Regions from separate parts of the Paenibacillus sp. FSL R10-2771 genome, predicted to be linked through region 2. Evidence: riboswitches for the same ligand, from Rfam matches in the RefSeq annotation. Region 2 holds a riboswitch; the other holds the start of a gene.
What was found. A riboswitch is a leader RNA that binds a small molecule or an ion and turns the genes downstream of it on or off. The one in region 2 is predicted to bind glycine.
Positions count from the first base shown of each region.

Region 1: linked by a shared signal. The riboswitch ahead of NSU14_RS33035 (amino acid permease) and the one ahead of gcvT (glycine cleavage system aminomethyltransferase GcvT) in region 2 are both predicted to bind glycine.

Region 1 covers NZ_JBBOBM010000001.1:7,600,838-7,606,415, reverse strand. Annotated here, with positions in the region: gene NSU14_RS33050 (methyl-accepting chemotaxis protein) at 1-340, opposite strand, end outside; gene NSU14_RS33045 (DUF4386 domain-containing protein) at 560-1,267, shown strand; gene NSU14_RS33040 (Crp/Fnr family transcriptional regulator) at 1,224-1,820, opposite strand; gene NSU14_RS33035 (amino acid permease) at 1,884-3,260, opposite strand; glycine riboswitch at 3,411-3,490, opposite strand; gene araA (L-arabinose isomerase) at 3,956-5,380, opposite strand; gene NSU14_RS33025 (L-ribulose-5-phosphate 4-epimerase) at 5,421-5,578, opposite strand, start outside.
Region 2 covers NZ_JBBOBM010000001.1:8,110,404-8,115,981, reverse strand. Annotated here, with positions in the region: gene uvrB (excinuclease ABC subunit UvrB) at 1-793, opposite strand, end outside; gene NSU14_RS35250 (flagellar motor protein) at 975-1,763, shown strand; gene NSU14_RS35245 (flagellar motor protein MotB) at 1,760-2,653, shown strand; gene NSU14_RS35240 (hypothetical protein) at 2,738-3,370, shown strand; gene gcvH (glycine cleavage system protein GcvH) at 3,504-3,896, opposite strand; glycine riboswitch at 4,081-4,176, shown strand; glycine riboswitch at 4,180-4,279, shown strand; gene gcvT (glycine cleavage system aminomethyltransferase GcvT) at 4,366-5,487, shown strand; gene gcvPA (aminomethyl-transferring glycine dehydrogenase subunit GcvPA) at 5,487-5,578, shown strand, end outside.

The sequences.
Region 1 (5,578 bases), 510 kb from region 2:
CGCGCAGCTCGGTCTGTCTGCGGACCTGGATGCAGACCGCCCCGCAGACGCTTCCATCCTCCCCGTGTACCGGAAGAACCGTACCGACGAATTCATACCCATAGTAGTCCTTAGGGACATTAGCTTTCGAGAATTCATCATTTCTCAGCGCATGATACAGAGGTTCGTCCGCAAGAATTATCTGTCCTGCCCGAATTCCCAGATCAATGGACGTTCCAGGGAAATAAGCGATGAACTTCTCCACATCACAGACAGCAATAGATACATCATAGGGAAAAGCAGCTTTCAGGACCGGTGCCAGGTTCACTATATCTTCAAGGGAGCGGATAATGTTCTTCATGGATGTGGGTTCTCCTTCATTAAATCACTTCATTAAATCGCTTCATTGTACAGTACAGAAATATCTAGATTAAGGTTCGACATTTTTCAATGACTATCCTTTATTCAAAAACTTAATATTTAAAATTTAATCATGTCCTCTTAACTTAAGTCAATGAAGCCCTGCAGGCGCCTTAGTACAATATAACCACAATCAATAATCAATCAGGGGGTTATGCTAATGTCTGCTGCAGTGGCTCGAACCGGGGGAATATCGCTCATTGTAATGGCGGTTGCCGCCGCGCTCTCGTACGGATATGTCCAAGGGAATCTGGTAGTGGATGGAGATGCCGCTGGTACCTTCGCCAATCTTCAGGCCTCTCCGTCGCTGTTCAGGGCCGGGATTCTGGGCTGGGTACTGATTATGGCCTGTGATGTGGCAGCTGCCTGGGCCTTATATCTGGTGCTGAAGCCTGTGCATCCGGGCCTGTCCCTGCTGGGAGCATGGCTGCGCCTGGCTTATACGGCAGTGTTGGGGGTTGCTGTCTCCAGTCTGATCGTGGTATCACTTCTTACCGGTAACAGGGAGGTTGCGCTTTCCGGCTTCACACGAGGGGAGCTGCAGGCGGAGGTCATGCTTCATCTTCATGCTTTTGAAGCGGTATGGTCGGCTGGTTTGATTCTGTTCGGGGGGCATCTGCTGATTATAGGTGTGCTGGCGGTACGTTCGGAGAATATTCCGAAGCCCGTCAGTGTGCTGCTGCTGCTGGCAGGCTTCGGCTATATTATGGTTCATCTGTGCGGCACACTTGTGCCCGGGTATGGAGAATTCCTCCAAATCATCAAATGGGTGTTCATGCTGCCGATGACCGCAGGGGAGCTGGGGCTTGGCATCTGGCTGCTGTTCAAAGTCCCGGCTGCGCGTGTTCGCGCTCAAGCCGCTTCTTAATCCGGCTGAGCGACTCCGGTGTCATCCCGAGATAGCTGGCCAGCTGATGCTGGGGGACGCGGCTGATCAGGCCGGGCCTCCGATGCAGCAGTGCCTTGAGGCGGTCTTCGGGGGATGCCGCAATGAAGGCGGCGAATTCCGCCTGCACCTGTCCGAAATTCTCCTCGATCATCCGGCGTGTCATCAGCTCCAGCTGCGTGTGTCTGGCGTACATTTCCCTCTCGGTATTCAGCGCACCGACAACCAGTACGCAGTCCTCCAGACAAGTCAGGCTGTATTCCGACGAGGCATCCTCTTTATGCGCATTGAAGATAGCGATCGCCTGCTCCTCTGTGTAGAAATTCGAGGTGATGTCGCGGCCTGTGACGTCAACACTATGCTGCCGTACGCATCCTTTTAACACGAAATAGCAATGACCGGGAACCTCCCCCTGCCTAAGCAGCGTGGCTCCCTTGCTGTATTCCTCAACAAGAATCTCCTCCAGAATGGCCTGCTGCTGCTCTTCACTGAGGGAGGTCAGCCGGGTCATATATTGGAGTAATCTATGCTTCATGTTTCGGATTCCTCCTTATAACGCTACTGACAACATGTCAGTAGCGTTTGAACATTCTTGCACTCATGTATTGATTATACTGACATCGGCATCACTTTTCTCCTTCTTGCTCCGCATGGAGTACAGGACGAACAACAGAATGAACCATAGGGGCGTAAACAGCAGCGCCGGACGGGTATCATCTGCGAACAGCATAATGATCAGAATAGCAGCAAACAACGTTAATACCGCATAATTAATGACCGGTGTGAACGGTGCTTTGAATTTGGACGAGGCATGTAAGTCCGGGCGGTTCCTCTTATATTTGATATGACATACGAGCACAACCCCCCACACCCAGATGAAGCAAATGGCACTGATCGTTGTAACGATGCCGAAGGCCTGGCCCGGAATAAGCTTGCTAAGCAGCGCCCCGGCCGATATAACTATTGTAGAAATAAATAAAGAGTTAGCAGGCACATGATTTCGGTTCAGCTTGCCGAGCTGCGGGGAGGCCTGATTCCTTCTGCTCAGATTATACAGAATCCGGCTGGTCGAGAACATCCCGCTGTTGCAGGCGGAAGCCGCTGAGGTTAAGACGACGAAATTGATAATACCCGCTGCAACCGGAATCCCGACCAGGCTGAAGGTCCGCACAAAAGGACTTTCAGCCGCACTGAGCTGGGTCCACGGGTTAATGCACAGCAGGACGAAGAGCGCGCCTACATAGAAGAAGAGAATCCGCAGAGGAATTTTGTTAATCGCCGACGGAATATTTTTCTCCGGATCTGCTGTTTCTGCGGCTGATACACCCACAAGCTCCACACCGACATAAGCGAACACAACCATCTGGAAGGAAAATAAGAAGCCCTTGACACCGTTCGGGAACACGCCCCCGTGCTCCCAGAGATTGCGGACGCTCACCGATCCCGCATCCGTCTTGAACCCGATGACCAGCAGAATGATTCCCAGGCCAATTAAGGCAAGAATCGTGACGACTTTGATTAGGGCAAACCAGAATTCGAGTTCGCCGAAGCTTTTGACCGTCAGCAGATTGAGTCCTAACAGAATAATCAGGCAGATGACGGCCGGTACCCACTGCGGGATATCGAACCAGTACTGCACATAGACGCCCACTGCAATCACATCCGCCATCGCCGTCATAATCCAGCAGAACCAGTAGGTCCAGCCTGTAATGAACGCAGCCCGCGGCCCCAGATAGTCTTCAGCAATGTCCGTAAAAGATTGATATCCCGCTTTGGAGAGCAGCAGCTCACCCAGCGCCCTCATCACAAAAAACACGGCAATTCCCACGAGTAAATACGTGATCATAATGGACGGCCCGGCCTGCTGAATCGCTCTGCCTGATCCCAGGAATAACCCCGTACCAATCGTGCCGCCGATAGCGATCAGCTGTACATGACGGTTCGCCAAATCTCTCTTTAATTCTGTCTGTGCCATTGCCATTTTCCCCCTTAATGTGTACAACGCTTTGCTGCCAAATAACATAAAAAAGAGATTGGATATCATCCAATCTCCCGGTTCATAAGAATATCAAAATAAGCTACCTGCGCCGCTGACCGTAATTAATCAGCATAACAAATACAAATTCCGTACTCTTCTGTCCTTTTGCCTGAGATTGTGAACCCTTCGGCGCTGCGGTCTCCCGCAGTCTCTCCAGAAGCTGCTCCTGCTATAGTGTGATCCATAGCAATCATAGCCCGTGTGATGTATTAAATTGGTGAAGCGTTAATGCATTCTGATATTCTAACATATTACTCGGCATGTGAGTATTGAACAGTGATAAAAGTCTCCTACCTATGGCTAGATGTCTAGGGTGCGCTCCTGCACTACAGCGGCATAAATGTTGTACGTTTTGCAACTTGGATGCGCAGATACCCGGTTGTTTAGATAGATTGTTGTATGAAATACAAGAATTTCCACGCTAAACCGTATGAAGGAGGAGAAATGCTGCCTTTTGTACAACAATTTTCGATTTAGTCCAATTTAATGAAGCGAATGTTGTATTTTGTACAGGATTTTAGAAAATCACGGGCACGGAGGATGAGTTTGCCGGTAATACCTTGGCTCTGCATTAAAAAAAAGCAGACAGGCAATAGCCCATCCGCTCATTTGATCCAAGAATATTCCGCTATTTATTTAATGATTACATAATCCAGGCCAACCAGCTTGGCGTAGGTAACGATCTGATCTGTAGTCAAGTTGAGCGACACCACAGTATGGTGGCCGCCGCCGTTCTCGATCCAGGCTTTTATTCCATCCTGGAAGTTAGGCTTCACCTGCCAGAGCACACGGGCCACTGGAAGATTCGGAGCCGGAACCGTCGGCTCGAAGGCAGTAACTTCATTGATCAGCAGCTTGTAATGCGTGCCGAAGTCAGCCATCGATACCACGACGCCTTCGCCAGCCTTGCCGTCGAATACGAGACGGGCCGGATCTTCGCGGTCGCCGATACCCAGCGGAGACACAAGCACCTTCGGCTTGTTGCTTGCCAGGCTCGGGTCAACCTCAAGCATGTGGGACTGCAGAATCGCTTCCTGTCCGGCAGCCATTTCATAGGTGTAATCTTCCATGAATCCGGTGTTCAGGTTGTGGCTCATCACCTTCATCAGACGGTCCAGGGCTGCTGTCTTCCAGTCCCCTTCGCCGGCGAAGCCGTAGCCTTGTGCCATCAGACGCTGAACGGCAAGACCCGGAAGCTGCTTCATGCCGTGCAGGTCTTCGAAGTTCGAAGTGAACGCATTGTAGTTGCCGGCATCCAGGAAGCGTTTGAGGGCAATTTCATAGCTGGCCTGTACCTTCACGCTGGCTTCCCATGCTTCTTTGCTGTATGAACCGTAATCGAAATCATACTGCTCTGCATATTCAGCGAACAGCGCATCAATTTCTTCTTCCTTCACTTCGTTTACATATGCAACCAGGTCGCCGATTCCGAAGTAATCCACAGTCCAGCCGAACTGAATCTGGGCTTCTACCTTGTCGCCTTCGGTAACACCAACGTTACGCATGTTATCGCCGAAGCGGGCCACTTTGATATTGAAGCTTTCGTTATATGCAACGGCAACGTCCATCCATTCGGCAATTTGCTTCTGGACTTCGGTGCGTTCCCAGTACCCTACTACCACTTTGTTCTGTTTCTTCAGGCGGGCATTGATGAACCCGTATTCACGGTCGCCATGGGCAGCCTGGTTCAGGTTCATGAAGTCCATATCCAGTGTTGCCCAAGGAATGCTCTCATTGTATTGGGTAGCCAGGTGCAGAAGCGGCTTCTGCAGCAGCTTCGTGCCGCGGATCCACATTTTGGCCGGGGAGAAGGTATGCATCCAGGTGATGACACCGGCAACCTCGTCACGGTAGTTGACTTCTTTCATGATCGAAGTGATTTTGTCTGCGCTGACCGCCAGATCCTGCAGCACCAGCGGATAAGGCAGCACCCCGCTGTTATTGAGGGCATCCGTCATCTCCTGTGCATGAGCTTTAACTTCACCGAGGGCTTCTTCTCCGTACAGATGCTGTGATCCTACAACAAACCAGAATTGCTTAGCGCTTACTGTTGACATATTATTTCATCCTCTTCTCTTGGATAATATATAAATCAGATTATTTCTGACCGTAATAAGCGCCTTTACCATGTTTGCGCAGATAGTGTTTATCCAGAATCCGCTGCGGCAATTCTTCAGCGAAATGGTTCAGCTCGCGGGCAAAATGGTTCAGCTTGGACACTTCCTCCAGCACCACGCTGTTCATCACTGCATCAT
Region 2 (5,578 bases):
CTACACGCATCGTTTCTTCCTGGGTGACAAAGTGCGAAGCCGGGAAGATCGCTATATGATCGCGCTCACCAATCAGCTCTCCTGTGAGAACATCAATCTCGGTAATGCGCTCTATCTCATCTCCGAACAGCTCCACACGGATCGCATGCTCCCCCTGTGAAGCCGGGAAGATCTCGACCACATCGCCGCGTACCCGGAACGTCCCGCGTACGAAGTTAATGTCATTGCGCTGGTACTGGATCTCCACGAGCCTGCTCAGAATCTGATTGCGCGGCTTCTCCATCCCTACCCGCAGTGTCAACAGCATACTTCCGTATTCCTGTGGCGAACCGAGGCCATAAATACAGGACACACTCGCAACAATAATAACGTCACGCCGTTCGAACAGCGAACTGGTGGCGGAGTGCCGGAGCTTGTCAATTTCTTCATTTATGCTGGAATCTTTCTCTATGAAGGTATCGGAGGAAGGAATGTACGCCTCAGGCTGGTAGTAATCGTAGTAACTGACGAAGTAGTCAACGGAATTGTTCGGGAAAAATTCTTTGAACTCACTCGCCAGCTGCGCCGCAAGCGTCTTGTTGTGCGCAATGACCAGCGTCGGGCGGTTCAGTTTGGAAATCACTTGTGCGATGGTAAAGGTCTTGCCTGTACCTGTCGCTCCCAGCAGCGTCTGGTGCTTCTTGCCCTGCCGGATGCCGTCCAATAATTCTTCTATGGCATGAGGCTGATCGCCCTGGGGTGTATACTCGGACTCCAGTTCAAATGTCTTTGTACTGACGACAATATCACTCATTTGCCCGTCTCCCCTCTATCGTCTAAAATATATGAATATATTATAATTGTAGCCCTAATAGTTGCCTATCCATACCGTACTGAAAAATATGGAAGATAGGAATACACGTTCCCGTTTATTATACAGCGTTGCCCAGATTGATGCAAACCATAATATATAGAAATTTAAGGAGCTTGAACTTATGGATATCACTTCAATTATCGGCCTGCTGGCAGGCATTGCCGCAATGATCGGCGGCTTTCTCTGGGAAGGCGGAAGCTTATCCGGCCTGCTGCAGCTGAACGCCGCGCTGATCGTATTCGGCGGCACCCTTGCCGCTGTACTCATCAGTTTTCCGGCCTCCAGATTACGCAGCGTCCCGGCGGCTCTGCGCCTGGCATTCGGCAGACATCCCGACACCACCCAGGAGAAGGCCGAAGAGCTGATCTCCATGGCTGCAATCACTCGGCGCGGGGGTGTGCTTGCGCTGGAGAAGAGAGCGGAGGAGCATCCGGATACCTTTACCCGCGAAGGGCTGTTTCTTATTGTCGACGGCACCGATCCTGATCAGGTCCGGCAAATTCTTGAACTGGAGATGGACGCCAAGGAACTGAAGTATGAAGGCTATGCCAAAATCTTCGAAGCCGCCGGCGGCTATGCTCCGACTATGGGGATCATCGGCACCGTAATGGGATTAATACGGGTACTGAGCAATCTGACGGATCCCTCTAATCTGGGGGCCTCGATCGCTGTAGCTTTTACAGCAACGCTCTATGGCGTAGCCAGTGCTAATCTTATATTTTTACCCATCGCCTCCAAAATCAAATCCCGCAGCCAAAGCGAACTGGGCAGCATGGAGATGCTGCTTGTCGGTATCCTGTCCCTGCAGAATGGGGATCATCCGCATCTGGTCCGCAAAAAACTGACCGCCTTTATTCTCGATGCCTCACCTAGACGCAGCAGCAATAATAACCCGGGAGACCCGCTATGAGACAAAGAAACCGCCGCCAGGGACGTAGTAGAGGTAAGGAGAACCGGGACCGCTGGATGATTACCTATGCGGATCTGATTACGCTTCTGCTCATTTTTTTCATCATCCTGTACGCCATGAGCAGTCTGGATACGCAAAAATACGCGATCGTTACCGGTTCATTATCTGATACCTTTAAGAGCGGCAGTCCTGTGCTTGAAGGCGGAAATGGAGTGCTGGATGGTAATCAGGGGAACACGGGAGCCGCAGTCTCGAATGAACAGGAAGCAGGCGGAAGCACTGGTGGCGGTCTTTCTTCCGGGGGCAATGTGAAGGAGAGTGGTTCGAACGGAACCGGGACGGGCACAGATACATCCGGGCAAAACGGGGAAACTGCAGAACACCAGCCTTCGGCGCGTGAGCTCGCTTTTCGTGAGCAGGAGGCCAAACTGGCCGCGCTTATGGGTGTAATCACCAAATACGTGGAAGATAACAACCTTGGGGAGCAGATCTTTGTAGCGGATAAACCGCAGGGCATTGCCATCACGCTTAGCGACCGGTTCCTGTTCGATGCCGGCAAAGCCGAGCTGAAATCACCTGCCTTCCCGGCACTGCGCCAGCTATCCGGCCTGTTCCGCGGAATTGGTGCCACGATCAGCATCGAAGGCCATACCGACAATGTCCCGGTAACCGCCGCTTCAGATTACACGGATAACTGGGAGCTATCCGGCGCCCGCGCACTCTCTGTGCTGCGCTTCTTCCTGGATAACGAGGGGCTTAGCCCTGATACTTTCCAATATGCCGGTTACGCGGATACCAGACCTGCTTACGATAACACTACCGTTGAAGGACGGCAGAAGAACCGCCGGGTCGAACTTATTGTCCTGCGGCAGCTTCAAGAGGAAGAATAACACGTATCTGCAAGCGAATCAGCTCAGAGATCTGCAGATGAGAAGGCACGGCAACCATTTGCTAGTATAAGGAGATTGAACGCTATGCAGACTACAAACGGAACGACACCGGACGCCACCCGTTTTCTCTATTTTCTGCGGCAGCCGGTTTCGCTGATCATGATTGTTTTTGCCCAGGGAATAATTACCTTCTTCATTGGTTTATTATCTGTATTTATGATGTTCTTCTCCTCCGATTACTTCTGGGGGGACCTGGCCCATGTGTATCCTCCCGATAAACTGATGTATATAGGCATTGACTTCCTTATTGCCGGCGCAGCCTTTGCCCTGCCCTGGCTCGGGGTCTGGTGGATGCTGTACGGTTTGTCCGAGGATGGACGCATCCGCTGTTTCCCTCTTCTTTTACTCTTCGCCTATCTGACATTTGTGATCCTCTTTCTGCAGATCAATCCGGTCTATAACCCGGAAGCCATGATCCCTTCCTCCGCCGGGGAATCCACATTTCTGGTCTGTATGGGCATGTCTGCCGTGGTGCTTTTCCCGTTTTATTCGGCCGGTGTGTATTACTTCGTGCTCAAACCCAATACCCGTCCCAGAAAAAGATACCGGTTCCTATTGCTGTGCCTTATCTTTGCCGTTACGGGTCTGGCTCTGCTGCCCGCCCTTTGGCACTTGGCTCCCCGCATTTATCCGGGGCTGCTTAGCTTTCCGGAGTGATACAGAAACGCAAAAAGACAGACCTCTCACATTAGTGACATCTAATGTAATAAGAGAAGCCTGCCATGTTCATCTTTTCGTAAATCCAGTTCAGTCATCTATTCTAATAATCCGGGTACATAAACGGTTGAAACTATTCCCCAACCAATTCCTTATAAGCAGCCGCATCCAGCAGGCCGGAAGCTGCCTCGGCAAACTCACCGTCAAGCTCCAGCTCAAAAATCCAACCGCCGCCGTATGGCTGATCATTGATCAGCTCCGGACTGGATTCGAGTGCGTCGTTGATCTTGGTTACCTTGCCGGATACCGGCGAGTACAGCTCCGACACCGTCTTAACAGACTCGATGCTGCCTACGCTGTCGCCCGCGGAAATGGCTGCGCCGACTTCCGGAAACTCAACAAACACGATGTCGCCCAATAAATGCTGCGCATGATCCGTAATTCCCACACGTACTACGCGTCCTTCACCCTGCTGTGCCCATTCATGCTCTTCGCTGTATAGCAGGTTGTCCAACACTTCACTCATTTCCAAGCCGCCTCTTTTCCACATTTGGAGTTCTAAATTTAGTTATAGCCTAAGTTATGACCTTGCCTAATGTCAATATAACTGACAGGAAAATTAAATTTGTCATCTTTTTGACGTTTTTTGATTGACAGCGTGCTTGTAAACCCGGTTTAATGGAGTCAGTAGAAAAACATATGGTTTGCGAATGATGGCATAGGGAGAGACTGACCCTCAGGGGCAGCGCCGAAGGAGTAAGCCCGGGATGGGTGAATCTCTCAGGCAAAAGGACCTTTGCCGGACGCATCTCTGGAGAGCATCCACAGCCTGGACAACAGGAAACGGATCACCAACGGGGAAACCTGCGGGCATGATAGCAGGGTAACTCTCAGGTACAAAGGACAGAGCGAACGTCTATTGATGCATGTTTGATGTGCATTGATGGACTTTCGCCTGTCCTTTTTTGCATGTAAACAGACTAAGGGGTGACACGATGGAGTCTTTGAGAAGAACGCCTTTTTATGATCTCTATGCCGCTTATGCGGAGTCCAGATGCATTGATTTCGGCGGCTGGGAGCTGCCGGTGCAGTTTACTGGCATCGTTAAGGAACATGAAGCGGTCCGCCAGCAGGCCGGACTGTTCGATGTATCGCATATGGGTGAATTCATGGTTGACGGCAGCGGCGCTGAAGCCTTCCTGCAGCAGTTGACCACAAATGACGTCAGCCGCCTTGCAGACGGCGCGGCGCAGTATACCCTGATGCTCTATCCGAGCGGCGGCGTAGTAGATGATCTGCTCGTCTACCGCCTGGGCCATGAGCGCTATATGCTCGTCGTGAACGCCTCCAATATCGACAAGGACTTCCAGTGGCTGCAGGAACATCTCACCGCTGAATTCAGCGGTGTCAGCCTGAAGAACGTCTCTGATGAGACGCTGCTGCTCGCTCTGCAGGGTCCGCTGGCTGAGACGATTCTGGCCGAAGTTACCTCTGCCCCGCTCGCAGAGATGAAGCCCTTCCACTTCATCGAACACGCCGAGGTCTGCGGCGTATCTGTACTGCTCTCCCGCACCGGCTATACCGGGGAGGACGGCTTTGAGCTGTACGCCCCGGTCCACACAGCGGCTGTACTCTGGAATGGTCTGCTGGCCGCAGGCGCGCCGCATGGCCTGACCCCTGCCGGACTCGGCGCACGCGACACGCTCCGCTTCGAAGCCAAGCTGCCGCTGTACGGCCAGGAGCTCTCGGCGGATATTACGCCGCTCGAAGCGGGTGTCCAGTTCTTCGTGAAGCTGGACAAAGCAGATTTCATCGGCCGTGATGCCTTGCTGAAGCAGAAGGAAGCCGGTCTCCCGCGCCGCCTTGTGGGGCTTGAAATGATCGACCGCGGGATTCCCCGCTCCCATTATCCTGTATATGCCGACGGTGTGAAGATCGGTGAAGTCACAACCGGTACTCAATCCCCAACGCTGAAGCGGAATCTCGGACTTGCCCTGCTGGATGCTGCCTATACTGAGATCGGCACAGAGGTGTATGTGGAGATCCGCGGCAAGCAACTGAAGGCTGCCGTGATCAAAGCCCCCTTCTACAAAAAGAGCCAAGGAGTGAAGCCGTAATGAAGCACCGCTATCTGCCTATGACGGAGCAAGACCGCGCAGAAATGATGGAGACTGTCGGGATTCAGTCCATCGATGAGCTATTCGCTGA